Regions from separate parts of the Marinitoga sp. 1138 genome, predicted to be linked through region 2. Evidence: riboswitches for the same ligand, from Rfam matches in the RefSeq annotation. Region 2 holds a riboswitch; the other holds the start of a gene.
What was found. A riboswitch is a leader RNA that binds a small molecule or an ion and turns the genes downstream of it on or off. The one in region 2 is predicted to bind cobalamin.
Positions count from the first base shown of each region.

Region 1: it holds a riboswitch for cobalamin, as region 2 does, so the genes downstream of both, XO11_RS04945 (ABC transporter substrate-binding protein) here and XO11_RS10725 (ATP-grasp domain-containing protein) in region 2, are expected to answer to the same signal.

Region 1 is NZ_LBFA01000012.1:748-9,451, reverse strand. Features, by position in the region: gene XO11_RS04955 (PQQ-binding-like beta-propeller repeat protein) at 1-1,559, shown strand, start outside; gene XO11_RS04950 (hypothetical protein) at 1,718-5,083, shown strand; cobalamin riboswitch at 5,176-5,352, shown strand; gene XO11_RS04945 (ABC transporter substrate-binding protein) at 5,405-6,289, shown strand; gene XO11_RS04940 (iron ABC transporter permease) at 6,349-7,302, shown strand; gene XO11_RS04935 (ABC transporter ATP-binding protein) at 7,299-8,069, shown strand; gene XO11_RS04930 (KamA family radical SAM protein) at 8,147-8,704, shown strand, end outside.
Region 2 is NZ_LBFA01000014.1:30,088-38,791, forward strand. Features, by position in the region: gene XO11_RS05280 (elongator complex protein 3) at 1-545, shown strand, start outside; gene XO11_RS05285 (iron-containing alcohol dehydrogenase family protein) at 664-1,746, shown strand; gene XO11_RS05290 (histidine phosphatase family protein) at 1,772-2,413, shown strand; gene XO11_RS05295 (2-phosphosulfolactate phosphatase) at 2,410-3,126, shown strand; gene XO11_RS05300 (peptidylprolyl isomerase) at 3,140-4,810, shown strand; gene XO11_RS05305 (hypothetical protein) at 4,995-5,570, opposite strand; cobalamin riboswitch at 5,805-5,983, shown strand; gene XO11_RS10725 (ATP-grasp domain-containing protein) at 6,036-7,058, shown strand; gene XO11_RS05315 (CoA-binding protein) at 7,055-7,891, shown strand; gene XO11_RS05320 (hypothetical protein) at 7,959-8,704, shown strand, end outside.

The DNA.
Region 1 (8,704 bases), on a different contig from region 2:
GTAAAAAAAGTTTTAGGGTAATAAACTCTACTGAAGAGTGGACGTATCAGGATACGGAGGAAACGCAGTTAAAATTAAAATCATCACCAAATATAGATGAAAATGGTGTTATAGTTTTTGGAACGTTAAATGGGTTCATTTATGGAGTATATGGCGATTCAATAGAGCTGAAAGATTCAGGATGGCCAATATATCTTGGAGATAGAAAACATACCGGAAATATTCATGCAAACTTAATCACAATGCCGGACAATAGACCTCCAATAAAGCCATATAATCCATACCCGGCAGATAAAAGTACATTAAGTTTAAAGACACTTACTTTGAAATGGGAATCATATGATCCAGATGGAGACAGCGTAACTTATGACTTGTATTTTGGAAATGTACAGGAGCCTGGATTAAAAGCAAAAAATATAACTGCTAAAAATTATGAAATTACAAATTTGGTTCCAGGAACATATTATTGGAAAGTAATAGCAAAAGATAGCGAAGGAAATATAACCTCAGGGCCATTGTGGGTATTTACAATAACAGAATCATCCAATGAAAATAATCCACCATTAGAACCAGAGTTGCTTGAACCAGCAGATAAAGCAGAAAATATTCCTACAACAGTAACATTAAAATGGCAGGGAAACGATCCGGATGGAGATACGTTAAAATATGATATATATATCTCAGATTCGCAGCAATTTACAACACCAAAAGAAAGCGACTATACAAATACCGATTATACAGTAACTCTTGATTCAGGTAAAACATATTACTGGAAAGTAGTTGCAAAAGACGGAAAAGGTGGAGAGACATCAAGTAAAACATATTCATTTACAACTGCTTTACAACAAAATACGCCGCCTGATAAGCCTGTATTGCTTTCGCCACAGAACAATGCAACAGATATTGAACCGGATATAACCTTACAGTGGAGTTGTAGTGATCCTGATGGCGATTCACTAACATATGATGTATATTTATCAACAGATCCAAATCTTTCAACACCATATAAAACAAATTTGGCCAATACATCATTAAGTGTATCCAATCTTCAAACTGGAGCAACATATTACTGGAAAGTAGTTGCGAAGGATGGAAAGGGTGGAGAAACATCAAGCGATACCTATTCATTCACAATAAAAGAAGATACAGGACCATTAGTTCCAAAGCTTTATTTTAAAGATACAACGATACAATCAGGGTCTAAAGGTAATGTGATAATACACGGGCAGGTTATAGAAAATATTCAGGCATGTGATATAGAAATTACATATGATCCGGCTAAACTATCCATTACAGAAAACGATATAAAAGGTATAGGAGAATTAACTGGTAAAGGATTACTTATAAGCATTTCAAATGGAAAAATAAGCATATCTATTTTATCCTTAGGAGGAACCTTTAGTATAAATAATAGTGATATATTACAACTTACCTTTAAAGCAATTGGAACTCCTGGAGAAACAGAACTTAGATTTACAGATAACACAAAGTTTGCATCGGGAATAGATAACTATCTGGATATTGATATATCTGATGTAGGTAAGGTTTTAATACAATAACAGCGCCTTAAAGAGGCGTTGTTATTTTTTTTATTGAACCAAAAAAGATAATTTTAAGTCTAATATAATATCATATTAATAAAAAATAACATTAAAGATATTCAAAAAAAGGACGATAATCAGATTGGATGGAATATAAACCACATGGAGGTGAAATTATGAATATTAAACGGAAAGGATTTGTAATCCTGTTGGGGATAATGATAATTATCCTGTTGAGTAGTTGTTTTAAAAGAATTCCTGTTTCATCGTTGAATACCGATGAAGTCAGCGTAACTCTGGCATCAAATTACAATTTTTATTCTAATGTAAATGCTTCAGCTATTGAAATAGTGATCAATAAAAAAATACCAGAAGATGCATTTTTATATGATAAAGATAATTCAATAGCTATAATTAAACCAATGGATAATAAAACAATTGTATTATTTTCTAAAGCTCAAAGAGATATAACCAAAGGTGAAAAGCTATTTACATTAAAAAGAAAATATCTAAACCTTGAAACAGACAAGTTGGAAACAGAAGCTGCATTTTATGATGAAAAAAGTAAACGCGTTATCACAAAAGCTTCAGATCCATTTGAAGATGGCATATCGGTTACAGATAACCTTGCAATAAAATCAGGTGATCCAGCAACTGTTGCTATTCACATGAAAGGAATTTCTGATACGCTTGCTCTGGAATTTGACGTTATATTACCTTCAAATAATATCGTAAAATTTGATGATACAACAAATGCAACAGTGGAATATATTGGTAGTGGGAATGCTCCTCAAATGATAGTTAAAGAAATTCCAAATGGATTAAGAATTTCGCTAGTAAAAGAAGAAAAAAATAAAAAAGGAGAAAAAATTAGAATGAATTTTGAAGATGAAGATGTGTTGGAATTAAAATTAGTGGGTCAGGGAGATTTGCCAAAGACTTCAGGACAGATTACAATAAAGAATCTAAGTGCAAAAGATGCAGGTGGTGAAGATATTAATTATGATGTATATCCTGGAGATATAGTTGTTTATAATCCTGTTCTTTTAGGTGATTTTGATAATGAAGATACGAGTGTTGATGAAAGAAATGATAAAGTTGATTTGAGTGATTTTCTTATTTTTGTAAAACATTATGGAACACAGCAAGGAGATACATTGTACTCAACACAATGTGATATATATCCTGCAGAAATTGCACCTGTTAAGGATTGGGTTGATAAAAATATTTATAGTGTAGCTTTTAAGGATGGGAAAATAGGAATAGAGGATTTTATTATCTTTGCAAGAAATTATAATAAGAGAGTTCCTGTTGAAAATTCTAAACCGAAATTTACAGATAGTCCAAGCATAAGTCCAGCGGATAAAGCGCAAAATGTTAGTATTGATACTAAAGAAGTAATTTTTCCTAAAGCAACAGATGAAAATGGAGATGAATTGACTTATACTGTCTATATTGATACAAATGAGAATAATCTTGGTAAGGAAAATAAATACTGCGCAACATCTACAAATAATAAAATTGATATTCTTAGAATCTTAGGAGTGGATAAATTAGATAGAGGCAGAACCTATTATTGGAGAGTAAAGGTATACGATGGTAATGATTCGGCGTGGTTACCTTCAGAAACAGGAGCATATGAATTTACTACTTCAAGTCTGGATACATTGTTTGTAGCAGGAGGATATGAAGGAATATTTGTAATTGATATTTCTGATACTTCTGCTTCAACTCCAGCAACTGTTGCAAATTCAGTAGATACAGATGGTTATGTATATAATTTATCTAAATTTGAATTTGACAGTAAAGAATATATAGCTGTTGCAGATGGAAATAACGGAGTAGCAGTTTATGAATATACACCATCAAGTTCAGCATTAGCAAAGAAAACAGATTCTTATTATTTTGGAAGTACTGCATATGATGTTCTTGAAACAACTGTAACAAGTCCATCTACAAAGGCATATATTCTGGTTGCAGCATCAACAGAAGGATTACAGATATTGCATTTTGATAATAGTGCAGGAGAATTAACTTATGTTTCAAGTATTTTAGGTTCTTCAGATGTAAGAGGATTGTACCAATCTGGAGATTATGTATATGTTGCTGCAAATGATGGATTGCATATTGTAGATATTAGCAATATTAATAGCCCAACAGAAGTGGGGAGTTATGAAATAAGCGGTGCATTAAATGTATATGTTGACGGAAATTATGCATATGTTGCTGCGGGAAGCGGAGGAGTATATAAGGTAGATATTTCAGATCCAGCAAATCCTTCAGAGGTTGCAAATGCAAGTATGGAAGCATATGATGTTAGTTATAAAGACGGTTATGTATATATAGCTGCAGGAACAAATGGAGTTATAAAATTAGATGGAAATACATTAAGCGAAGATTCAAAATATGATAGCGGTATTTATTATGTAGGTAATATACTTATCGATGGTGGAACTTTATTTGCTGGAAATAAGAGATATGGATTATTAATCTTAAATATTGATACTATGGAAAAAATTAATACATTGGATAATGGGGCTGTAGCAAAAGCCACAAAAACATTGGAAAATTATATTATTGTAGCTGATTCAGAAAATGGAGTAAATATTTTAGATGCAACAACATTATCCTTTACAACTGCAAAGTCAACAGCATCAATACAACTTGATGGAATTGCAAAGAGTGTTGAAGCTACACAATTAACAAATATTTTTGTATCCAAAGGAAGTTATGGTGTAGATGTATTAAAATTTGATACTTCAAATGGAAATCTTACTAAACTAAAGAGTTTACCTATTTTAGGAGAAGCTTATAACGTAACTATAGGTTCAACAGTTGTTTATGTAAGTTCCGGTAGTGGAGGATTAAATGTTTATGAAAATAGTGGAAGTTATGATTTTGTAAAAAGAGTCTCAGTTTCTGGCAATAAAATAGTTACAGATTCTGTTATAGCAACAGGAAATTGTTTGATAGTTGCACAATCTGATGAAATAGGAATTTATGATATTTCAGATGCGGGAAGTCCAACAGATACTAAAAATAATGCAAATGTAGATAGTAATATTTTTGATCTTGAACGTGCAAACAAAAGTGCAACTGAGGATTATATATATGTCGCTGCTGGTTCAGAAGGTATAAAGGTTTTTGAGTTTGATTCAACTACTAAAGAATTAACTGAATTGGGAAGTTCAAGATTTGATGATGCATTTATTACAGATATAACCTTAGATGGCACAGATACGCTTATATTATCTGCAGGAAATAAAGGTGTAATAATTATGAAGGTTTCTGATCCAACAAAACTCGGTGATGCGGATGCAAGAAATATAGGTGCAAGCAATGATTCAGACAGTGATGGAAATTACGTAGAAAATTCTTATGATACTCAGGGAAATACAACGTTTGTGGAAAAGGTAAATGATGGAACTAATGATCATTATGTTGTATCTGATGGCGAAAACGGCCTTGTAATATTAGATAGCAATCTTGATTTAGAAAAGGATTATAACTGGTTAAACTTTGAAGGTTTAGCTGCAAATTGATCTGTTATACCCCGGGAATTTTCCCGGGGTTTTTTTATGGTTCTTTATATTCATGAAATTATATGATATAATATACTCGAAAAATAAAAAGTAAATAAAAATTCCTTTAAAGTGTAAGGGAAAGCGGTGAAAATCCGCTGCGGGCGCGCCACCGTGAGTGGGGACGAAACTGGCAAAGTAACGCCACTGGAATTGTTTATATTCCGGGAAGGCGCCAGGAGTAGGAAGATCCACAAGCCGGGAGACCTGCTTTAAAGGGATTTGTTCCATCTTCTCGCGAAAAGAAGATGGAAAATAGATTTTATATAGGAGGGATTATAGATGAAGAAGGTATTTTTGGCAACGCTGTTGTTATTATCTTTTATGGCATTTGCTTTTCAACCTGTGACACTTGTAGATGATCTTGGAAGGGTTGTTGTATTTGATAAAGAGGTAGAAAGGATTGTTGTAGCTGCACCAGCTATTTCTGATTTTATTGTAAAGCTTGGTGCTAAGGATAAAGTTGTTGGAGTTACTGATTTTGATTCCTATATTACAGATGTTGAGAAAATAGGAAATATGGTTCCACTAAATGTTGAAAAAATTGTATCTTTAAATCCTGATGTTGTATTATTAACCGGGGGATTTCAGGAAGGGGAAGTTTCAAAGCTTGAAAAATTTGGAATAAAGGCTTTTGTTATAAATCCAACTACTTTAAATGAAATGTTCAGGGATTTATCTCTTGTAGGTGTAATTCTTGGGAAGGAAAAAACTGCACAGGATTATTCATTTAAGTTAAGACAGAGAATGTTGAATATAGCCAAAAATACATTTACATGGAAAGAGAAACCAAGAGTTATATATCTTTCTGCATATGGTAGTGTTTCACAGATGTGGACATGTGGAACTGGAGCATATTTAAATGAATTAATTGCATATGCTGGTGGTATTAATGTAACTGCTCCATATACAGGAAATAATGGATGGTTTGCAGTGGGTCCGGAATTTGTAATTAAGGAAGATCCTGATATAATTCTTGTTCCTTCATATTATCCTGGGGATAAAGGAGCATATGATTTAATTATGAATGCTGAACAATTTAAAGATATAAAAGCTGTAAAAAACAAGAAAGTATTTATCATAGACGGAAATAAGGCTTCTTTACCAAATACAGGATTAATAGACTTATTGGGAGAGCTAAATAAACTCTTCAGTGAAAATAGATGAAATTAATTAAATCGGGGAAAACTTCCCCGATTTTTTACCTGATTTCTGGAATTGTTTTAGTGTTTTTTTCTATAATTCTTTTTGTTTCACTTGGAACTATAAATATTCCATTTGTTGAGGTAATAAAAGGATTTTTTAATTTATCTGAAAATACATTATACAATAGAATAATATTTAATTTAAGATTGCCGCGTGTTTTAGGAACATTGCTTATAGGGGCAATACTTGCCGTTGCAGGGAATGATTTTCAAATGATAATAAAAAATCCACTTGCAGATCCGTTTATTATTGGTATTTCTTCAGGGGCAAGTTTTGGAGCTATATTATACACCGCTTTAAAAAGTGTATATGGTCTTGAATTACCTTTTGGAATAGAGATGTTTTCATTTATTTCAGCGATTATAGCAACATTTATTACCTTTTTATTAGCAAAAGAAGGGAAAAAAATTCCTGTTATATCTTTAATTTTAAGTGGTGTGATTGTTGGATTTACATTTAATTCAGTTTCGACATTATTGACAGTTTTATTCTGGCAAAATTTATTGCATATAAACTTCTGGCTAATGGGAAGTACAGGAAATATAGTCTGGGGAGATTTATATCTTCTATTGTTTTTTTTGATTTTACAAATTACTGTGAATTTTGTATTTCATAAAAAAATTGAAGTGGTAGCAATGGGAGACGATATTTCGGTTTATTCTGGAGTTAATCCCGAGAAAATAAAAATTTTAGTACTTTTAATTAATGTTTTTGCAGTTGCTGTTGTTGTTTCCAAAGCAGGGATTATAGGTTTTGTAGGTTTGATAATTCCACATCTGGTGAGGAAATTAACAGGTCCTGGAATTAGATATTCAACATTGGGATCTATTATTTATGGAGGAATATTTCTCGGGTTTGCCGATTTGTTTTCAAGATACCTTTTTAGACCTACAGAGCTTCCAATTGGTGTAACTACTTCTATAGTAGGGGCTCCTATATTCATAATTATCATGAAAAGAGGAAGAAAGATATGAGTATTTTAAAGATAAAAGATCTTATCTTTTCATATAACAATCATTTTAAATTGAATATTTCTGAAATGTATCTTGAAAAAGGTGAATTTGTTTCTATAATAGGGCCAAATGGTTCAGGGAAAACAACTATATTAAAACTTTTAACTGGTTTAGAAAAACCAATGAAAGGGAATATATATGTTGAAAATAAATCTATTTATGAATATTCCAAAAAAGAATTGTTTAAAAAGATTGCTGTTGTTCCACAGGAATTCTTTACATCATTTGATTTTAAAGTGGAAGATATTATTTCTTCTGGAAGAATTCCATATGCGGGTTTAGTATCAGTTGAGGAAAATAACAAAGTAATGGAAGAAACAATGAAAAAAACAAATACATATGTTTTTAAGAATAGAGTATATAATTATTTAAGTGGTGGTGAAAAGCAACGCGTGATGTTAACGCGTGCTCTGGTTCAACAGACCGATATTTTATTACTTGATGAATTTGTTTCTCAAATAGATCCAGGATTTACCCAGCAATTAATAAGAATGGTGAAAAATGAAGTTGTAGAAAATAATAAAGGAATACTGGCAATATTCCACGATATTAATATTGCATCATTGTATTCTGATAGAATATATATTTTAAAAAATGGTGAAATAAAGTATTCAGGAACGCCTGAAAAAGTAATTACCAGGAAAATAATGAAAGAAATTTTTGATATAGAATGTTTTATTGTGGAGCATCCTTTCAAAAATAAGCCACAGGTGATTTTTGAGTATTAATTTGATAAAAATTGTGAAATTTGATATAATAGAATTGAGTTATATTTATACAAAAAGAACGAAAGGAGGAGGATGAATTGAGTAAGGTAAAGTATTTAGTAAAAATTGATCAGGTGGAACAATTATCACAGGAAGAGAAAGAACAGTTAAAAAAAGTAACTGAAAAATACAAATTTAGAGCAAATGATTATTATCTTGGATTAATTAATTGGGAGGATCCCAATGATCCTATAAGGAATTTGATAATTCCGCAAATGGGTGAATTGGAAGAATGGGGAAGATTAGATGCATCCAATGAGAAGTCATATACCATAAGCAAAGGATTGCAGCATAAATATAGAGATACAGCTTTGCTTTTGGTAAATGATGTATGTGGAGGTTTTTGTAGATTCTGTTTTAGAAAAAGATTGTTTATAAATGTTGGTGCAGAGGTTGTTAGAGATGTAAGTGAAGACCTTGAATATATAAGACAACATAAGGAAATAACAAATGTATTATTAACAGGTGGAGATCCATTATTGCTTGCAACTGAAAAGCTGGAAAATATTATAAAACAGATTAGAGAAATTGAACATGTTCAGATTATAAGAATTGGATCAAAGATGGTTGCATTTAATCCACATAGAATTATTGAC
Region 2 (8,704 bases):
GCATTCATTTAATGACAGGTTTGCCAAAAAGCTCTTATTATAAAGACTTAAATTCTGCAGTAATTGCAACATTTATAGGTGCTAAAAGTGTGAGGATACATCCAACAGTTATTTTAAAAAATTCAACACTTGAAAAAATGTATAAAAACAAGAAATATACTCCAGAAACGCTTGATGAGGCCGTTGAAAAAGTAGCTAAAATGACAGAAATTATAGAAGCTAATGATAAAAAGGTAATAAGACTTGGTATATGTTTATACGGTAAAGAAAGAGAAAATGTTGTAGCTGGTCCTTATCATGATTCTTTTGGTGATCTTGTAAGAAGTAAAATAGCTCGAGATATTATTGAAACTTTTGCTAAAGATAAATTGATTGTTCCTATGCAATATAAAGCAAATTTTATTGGCTTTAAAAAGAGCAATAAAGAGCTTTTGGAACACAGCAATATAGAATTTCATAATGGCAGTAAATTTTTATTAAACAATATTGAACTTAAATATGCTGATATTCTAAAAATCTTATTAAATCAAAATTTCATCTTATAGTAAAAAAGATAATTTCAATTTTTCTATTTTAAAATTGCAATTTGCTATTTCCTCTTTTTTTTATTATAATAATAGATAAGAAGATTTTAAAAAAGGGGTGATTGAGATGCTATACCATATGCCTACAAAATTGTATTACGGAAAAGATATTATTTCTAAACATAAAGATGAAATGATTTTAGGAGAAAAGGCTCTTATTGTTACAGGAAAACATTCTGCAAAACTTACAGGAGCACTTGATGATGTGATTTCTGTTCTTAATGAATTTAAAATCCCATATGTGCATTATGATGAAATAGGTGAAAATCCCACATATGATATGGTTATAAAAGGAAAAGAACTCGGTATAAAGGAAAATTGTGATTTTGTTATTGCCATAGGCGGTGGAAGCCCTATGGATGCAGGTAAGGCTATTTCTGTCTTAATTGCGAATCCAGAGTTAACACCAGATGATTTATTTGATTCTTCAAAATATGAAGTTTCAGTACCAATTATAACAGTTCCAACAACTGCAGGAACGGGAAGCGAAGTTACAGAATACGCTGTTTTAACAAAACCAAACGGAAGAAAATCCGGTTTTAAAGATGTTCTAATATTCCCTGATGTTTCTTACTTAGATCCTAAATACATGACAAAAATGAGCAGGGAGTTAACTCTTACCACTGCTGTTGATGCGCTTTCACATTCCATTGAAGGTGTTCTTTCAAAAAAGGCTACATTTATGTCTGATATCCTTGCAAAAGAATCTATCTCATTAATAAAAGAATATCTTCCAAAAGTATTAAATGATCTTGAAAACGTTGAATATAGAGAAAAACTGGCTTTAGCTTCAACATTAGCTGGAATAGTTATAGCCCAAACTGGAACAATATTACCACATTCTCTTGGATATAGAATTACCATTCACAAAGGAATAAGGCATGGACAGGCTACAGCTATATTCCTTCCATTTGTACTTGAAGAAGTAAAAAAAGCAGAACCGGAAAAAGTAAAAATAATTGAAGATATATTTGGTTCAATTGATGAGTTCACAACCTTCTTAAAAGAACTTGGTATTTATAACTTTAAATTTGAATATAAAGACGATGAACTTGATTTATTTATAAATGAAGTTTTAAATTCATCACATGTAAAAAACACACCGGGTGAATATAATTACAACAAGATTAAAGATATGTATAATAAAATATTGGAAATGTGATAAAATAATATTGGAGTGATAAATTTTGAAAATATTTCTTATAAGGCATGGAATGACAGATTGGAATCTAAAAAGAAAATGGCAGGGCACTGTGGATATAGAATTAAACGATATAGGCAAAGAACAGGCAAGAAACCTTGGAAAAAGATTTAAACGTGAGAAATATTCAAAGGTTTATGCTTCACCTTTATCTCGAGCTTATAATACTGCTCTTGAAATATCTAAAAATATAAATAAAAAACCTATAATTCATGAAGGTTTAAAAGAAGCTCACGTTGAATTGTGGAATGGATATCATATTGATGAAGTAAAAGAAAATTTCCCGGAAGAATTTAAATTATGGGGAAATGATCCGTGGGCATATATTAAGGGCGTTGAATCTATGGCAGAAGTTCAGGCAAGAGGAGTAAAAGCCTTAAAAGAAATTGTTAATAATACCTATAATGAAAATGTTGTAATTGTTTCACATGCACTTCTGATCAGAAGCTTAATTTGTTGGGTATTAAATCTTCCTTTAAACCAGCATAGAAATTTTATGCTCGATAATGCGTCAGTAACAACTATAGAATTTGAAAATAATAGATATAGATTAATAAATCTCAACGAAACATGGCATCTTGATATTGAAAGAATTATACATCCAAAAACAGTGGAGGAAGAAATATGAGATTATATGCTTATTTTCTACCAGATGTAAAATTGGAAAATCATAAATATTATTTTGTGGTTGATACTTTAAGAGCATCAACTACAATGGCCACTCTTATTTCTGTTGGAGCAGAAAGCGTTTCAATAACCGATGATCCTGATACAGCAATACAAATAAAAAATATGGATAATAATGTAGTATTAGTTGGAGAAAGAGGCGGATTAAAAATTACAGGCTTTGACTTTTCAAATTCTCCAACAGAAATTTTAAGAAATGCTAATCAGGTAAAGGATAAAAAGGTTATTTTATGTACTACAAATGGCTCAAAAGCTTTTTTAAAAGCAAACGATATGGGAATTACCATTTCATTGTCTTTAATTAATCTTAAATCAGCTATTCAATATGTTTTAAGTAAAAAAATTGATGATATTGGAATTGTATGTTCTGGAACAGATGGATATGTTTCTCTTGAAGATGTATTTACAGCAGGTAGATTTTTATCTATATTATCAAAACAGGATATATGCTATTTCAACGATGAAGCATATATAGCATTAAATATGGCTAACATTCCACATACCAGAATATTCCAGTATTCTTTACATGCTCAAAAACTCAAAAAACTTGGCCTTGAAAAAGACCTGAAAATGAGCTTTAATGAAGGATTGCTAAATGTAGTTCCTATCTCAAAGGCAAAAACAAATGAGTTTAAGCCAAAAATAGAAATTTAGTCGGAGGTGTCCAATGAAAAAGGTATTAGTTTTATTGTCATTAGTAGTATTTGTATTAGCAGGTTTTTCTGAAGAAATTGTTGGTTATTTAATGAAAGACGGAAAGATTTTAAGTAATTATTATCTTACAGAAAAGGCTTTTAAAATTGAATATTTAAATTCCCTTCAACAAATGCAACAAAACGGTCAGCAATTTGATCCTATGAAAGAACCTTTTTACATGGTTTCTACAATAAAAACAGCTTTAAGTTATAAAATTCTTGAATACTACGCAAACGAAAACAATTATAAACCCAATATGGAAGAAATAGACAGAAAAGTTGAAGAACTCGCTTCACAATACTTATCAAATGAAGATACAAAAAAACAGATTATTTCTTACTTTGGCTCTGAAGATAGTTTCAAAGATTATATAAAAAACAATTTATTAGCTTCATATTACTATAAATATATTGACTCAAAAATAGGAACAGTTACAGAAAATGAAGTTAATGAATATATAGAAAAAAACTTTGAAAAATTAAAAGAAGATAATGATAAAGTACTTACACAACATATTCTCGTTACAGATGAAGCTACCGCAAATAAAATATTAAACAAAATAAAAAGCGGTAAAATTTCATTTGAAGATGCTGCAAAAAAGTACTCTATTGATAAAAATTCTGCTGTTAACGGTGGAGAAATTAACTGGGTTACAAAAAAACAGGTTGTTGAACCTTATTTCTTAGCAGCCTGGAATGCGAAAATCGGTAGTATTGTAGGTCCTGTAAAAACAGATTATGGTTATCATTTAATAAAGGTTAAAGATAAAAAGATTTATAATTCTCCAGAAGATATGGAAAACAATTCAGAAATTGTGGAAAAAATTAAATCCGACTTAAAAAACGAGAAATTATACAAATGGTATATGGACTATTCAAAACAATTTGATTTTGCGATAGTTTATAAACCTCTAATCTATGAGGATAGAATCCAAAAAGCTAAAACAATTGACGATTTAATGGATATAGAAAAAAAATTATTCGACGCAATAAAAACAGATCAGGATGTACCAGAAGAATGGAAACTCAGTTATGTTACTTTAGCAAAAAAAATAAAAGAACAAATCCCTGAAATTATAGAACTTGAAAAATCCTTATTAGTTCTCGATAACAAATACAAAAACCTTGATGAAAAAGCTTTAGACGAAGAATTAAATAAAATAGAAGAGGAAATCTCTAAATTAAAGGACTCACCTGAAAAGAAAGAAAAAGATCAGCTTAAAACAAACCTTGAAAATTTATACTACATAAAAATAATGTATCCTTACTTAATAAACAAAACAAATACAGAATTAAAAGAAGATATAAAAGAAAAAGAAGATTATTCCAGAGAACTCAATAACAGAAATTTCATTATTTTAAAAGAAATTTATATGAAAAACAAAGATATGAATACACTTGTAGAATTATATCAGCTTAATCCAGAAGATCCCGAAATTGCATTTGATTATAATTATTCATATTACAACTATATCAAGCAATATATTCAATCACAACCAAAAGATGTAATTCAACCAGAGCTTGAAAAGCTTTTAAAAGCTTTTGAAGGAATTGTGGAAAAAACAGATAACCCGGAAATAAAGTCTCAGTCAGAAAAGATTATAGAAGAAATAAAAACAACTTTAAAAAACATGATGCAATGAAAATATTTTCTCAAAATGTAAAAAAAGATTTAAATTTATCAGTTTCTTGTAACTGTTAATTAATATATCTAAGATATAATAATTTTGAAATCCCCATCCCCCGATTCCATATACATATATGGTTTCGTAAAAGCCCCGATTGTCGGGGCTTTTGTTTTTTTATTATTATTTAATCAATAAAAATTTATTCATCAAATTCTCCTAAAAACATTCCCCAATATTCCCATGCTTCCCAATCAGGATATATTACTACTTTATCCTCTTCTTTTTCATAATACACAACTCCTATATACCATCTGTCTTTTATATAATAAGCGCTTCTTGTAATATCATAATGTTTTGATGTTGTTTCACCTACTGCAGTGAGATCAAAAGATAAATCTGCTGTTAATACCTTTTCTACATCAGGACAGATATTTTTTAAATCAGCCGGTGGTTCTGATTCTTTTTCATTTGTTATCTCAAGATTTTCAATCTTTCCTGTAACTTTTCCTGTACTACCATCATAAATTGGACAATGATAAATAAGCTCTTCTATAGCCCACTCCCATGCATCTTCGTCAAAATCTGTCATTCCTGTAACATTAACATTGTAAAAGTACTTTTCTAATACGGTTATAGAAGAATTTTCTGTAATGTTTTTCAAATCATCAAAGTAACTTTGGAATACGTCTGAATTATCCTGTTGTAAAAGATCTACACACCCTACAAAAAGAAAAGCAATGCTTAATAAAACAAGTATAAGAGTTACCTTTTTCATATAAACACCTCCCTGAAAATTTGTATTTAATATCCTTAAATTATAATTTTACTATAATTCCATTATTGATTCAAGTTTTAAAAGATATTAAAAAAAAATAAAAATTCTTAGTTTTAATTAGATTTTAAAATTTTATCAGGCATAATTCTACAAAATTAGAAAATATATACTATCTTTTCAGGTTTGTATGTAAAGATCTAATATGGTAGAATCATATAGAAAATTAAAAAAGTAAATACCTCCGGAATTAAAGGTGAGAAATCTTAAAAGGGAAGATGGTGAGAATCCATCACGGCCCCGCCACCGTAACCGGGTACGAAACCAACAAAAGGCCACTGGGAATTGTCCTGGGAAGGCGTTGGGAGTAGGATGATCCGGAAGTCGGGAGACCTGCCTTTAATTCCAGAGCGATCCTGATCTCGCGGGAGATTAGGATGGAATTTTTATTTTATAGGAGGGATTTAAGTGAAAGTACATGAATTTATTGGTAAGGGTTTTTTGCAAGATTATGGAATAAAAGTGCCTCAATCGTATCTAATTACTTCTGAAAAAGACATTAAAGTAACATTCCTGCCTGCAGTATTAAAGTCTCAGGTGTTAGTGGGCGGAAGAATGAAAGCAGGCGGTGTATTATTTGCACATACAGAAGAAGAATTTTCTGAAAAAGCAAAATATCTGCTAAAAAAAGAAATAAAAGGCGAAAAACCTTATGGGGTTCTCGCTGAAGAAATGATTCCCATAAAAAAAGAATACTATATATCTCTACTACTTAATAGAGAAGAAAAAGAAATAAGTATACTATTTTCCGAAAGTGGTGGTATTGATATAGAAGAAAACAAAGATTCAATTATAAAAACAAATTTTGAAAAATTTCATGAAGTAATTCCGGAAAAAATCCAGAAAATATTGCCTAATTTAAGAAAATTATTTAGAGAAAAGGATTTAACCCTTCTTGAAATAAATCCATTAATCGAATCAGAAGGAGGAGAAATAATCGCTCTTGATGCTGTAATGCATCTTGATGATAACGCTATATTCAGACAAACCTGGGCAGAGGAATTTGTTGATGAAAAGTATCCTTTTCACTTTGTAAAACTTGAAGGAGATATTGGAATTATCGGCTGTGGCGCAGGAATAGTTATGGCTACAATGGATGCTGTTAAATTACATGGTGGAGAACCAGCAGATTTTCTTGATCTTGGTGGAGGAGCTGAAAAGGATATTACTCTTGAAGCTTTAAATTTATTAAAGAATTCTGGAATAAAAAAAGTAATTCTAAATATTTTTGGTGGAATTACAAAATGCGATGAAATAGCCAGAGGACTCGTTGAATTTAATAAGGAAAATCCTGATATACAATTATTTATAAGATTAACGGGAACAAATGAAAACGAAGCAAAGGAAATTCTAAAAAAACACAATTTAAATTATTATGAAGATATGTATTCCATGATTCTTGATGCAGTGAAAGTGGGTGAGTATAAATGATTTACGGAAATGAAAGAGTTTGTGTCCAGGGTATTACCGGAAAATCTGGACGATTGCATACAAAGAAGATGCTCGATTATGGAACAAATATTGTATGTGGTGTTTCAAAAAACAATAAAATAAAGGATTTATATAATATTCCTGTATTAACCAATATGAAAGATGCTGTAGAAAAATATAATGCAGATACATCTGTTGTATTTGTACCTGCTCCATTTGCAAAAGATGCTATTTTTGAAGCTATTAATGCTGGCATAAAAAAAATTATAATTATCACAGAACATATTCCTCAACAGGATATGCTGGATGTATATCATATTGCAAAGGATAATAATGTAAGGGTAATAGGACCTAATTGTCCTGGCGTAATATTACCTGGAATTTCAAAAATCGGGATTATGCCTGAAAAAGCTTTTAAGCCTGGAGAAATTGCTGTAATATCAAGAAGCGGAACTTTAATGTATGAAATATCAAATTATCTTTCTTTATATTCAAAAGGCATAAAAATCGGAATTGGTCTGGGTGGTGATCCAATTATCGGAACATCTGTTGAAGAAGCTTTTGACTATTTAATTGAAAATAATATAAAAGAGGCTGTTATAATAGGTGAAGTTGGGGGGAATGATGAAGTTACAGGTATCAAAAATGCTCTTAAAAAAGGTTATAAAGGGAATATAAAGGTATTTTTTGCTGGAAGAACAGCTCCAAAAGGAAAAAGAATGGGACATGCCGGAGCTATTGTAGAAGGTTATGAAGGTAGTATTGAATATAAAGAAAAGCAACTTCTTGAAATGGGAATAAATGTGGTTAAAAATATACCAGATCTTTTATAAGAAAAGTAAATATAAAGATAATAAATTTTGATATGATATAAATAACTATATTATTATAACAAAGGAGTTGAAGAAGTTGCTTTCAAATCCATATTTTCTTTTATTTTCATCAATTTTTTTAGGTATCTTTATAGGTAAGTTTAAAATAGGTAGATTTAAATTAGGGAGTTCGGGAACCCTTTTTAGCGGATTATTTTTGGGGTGGTTGGCTACCACCCTCCTTTTAAAAGATAATAATCTTTCTTCAATCCAATTATTAAAGGCTTCATTTCACCAATTTTTTCTTTTTTCTTTGATTTTATTTATTTCAGCTGTTGGATTAATAGCTTCCAGAGATATTAAATTTATCATAAAAAAATTTGGAAGTAGATTTATAGCCATGGCATTTGTTATAACTCTTTCTGGTTTCATTCTATCCTATTTTTTTGGAAAAATATCAGGATATAATATTTATAATTTTATTGGAGTATATTCTGGTGCCCTTACCAGTTCCCCAGGACTTGCAACAGCACTTGAAACTGTTCCTGATTTCCAGGATGAAATAACCTTTGGATATTCTGTTGGATATATCCCTGGTGTTCTTGCGGTAATTCTTTCTATGTACTTAATTCCTGTAATATTTAAAATAGATATTTCAAAAGAAAAAGAAAAACTGGCATCTGAAATAACTTTTGAAGAAGATAAAATTAACAATTTTGACTTCATGGCATTTTCTTTTGTAATAATTGTAGGTATTCTATTAGGTAAGATAAATATCAATCTTGGAATTATACAATTTTCACTTGGCATGACCGGTGGAATATTGATTTCGGC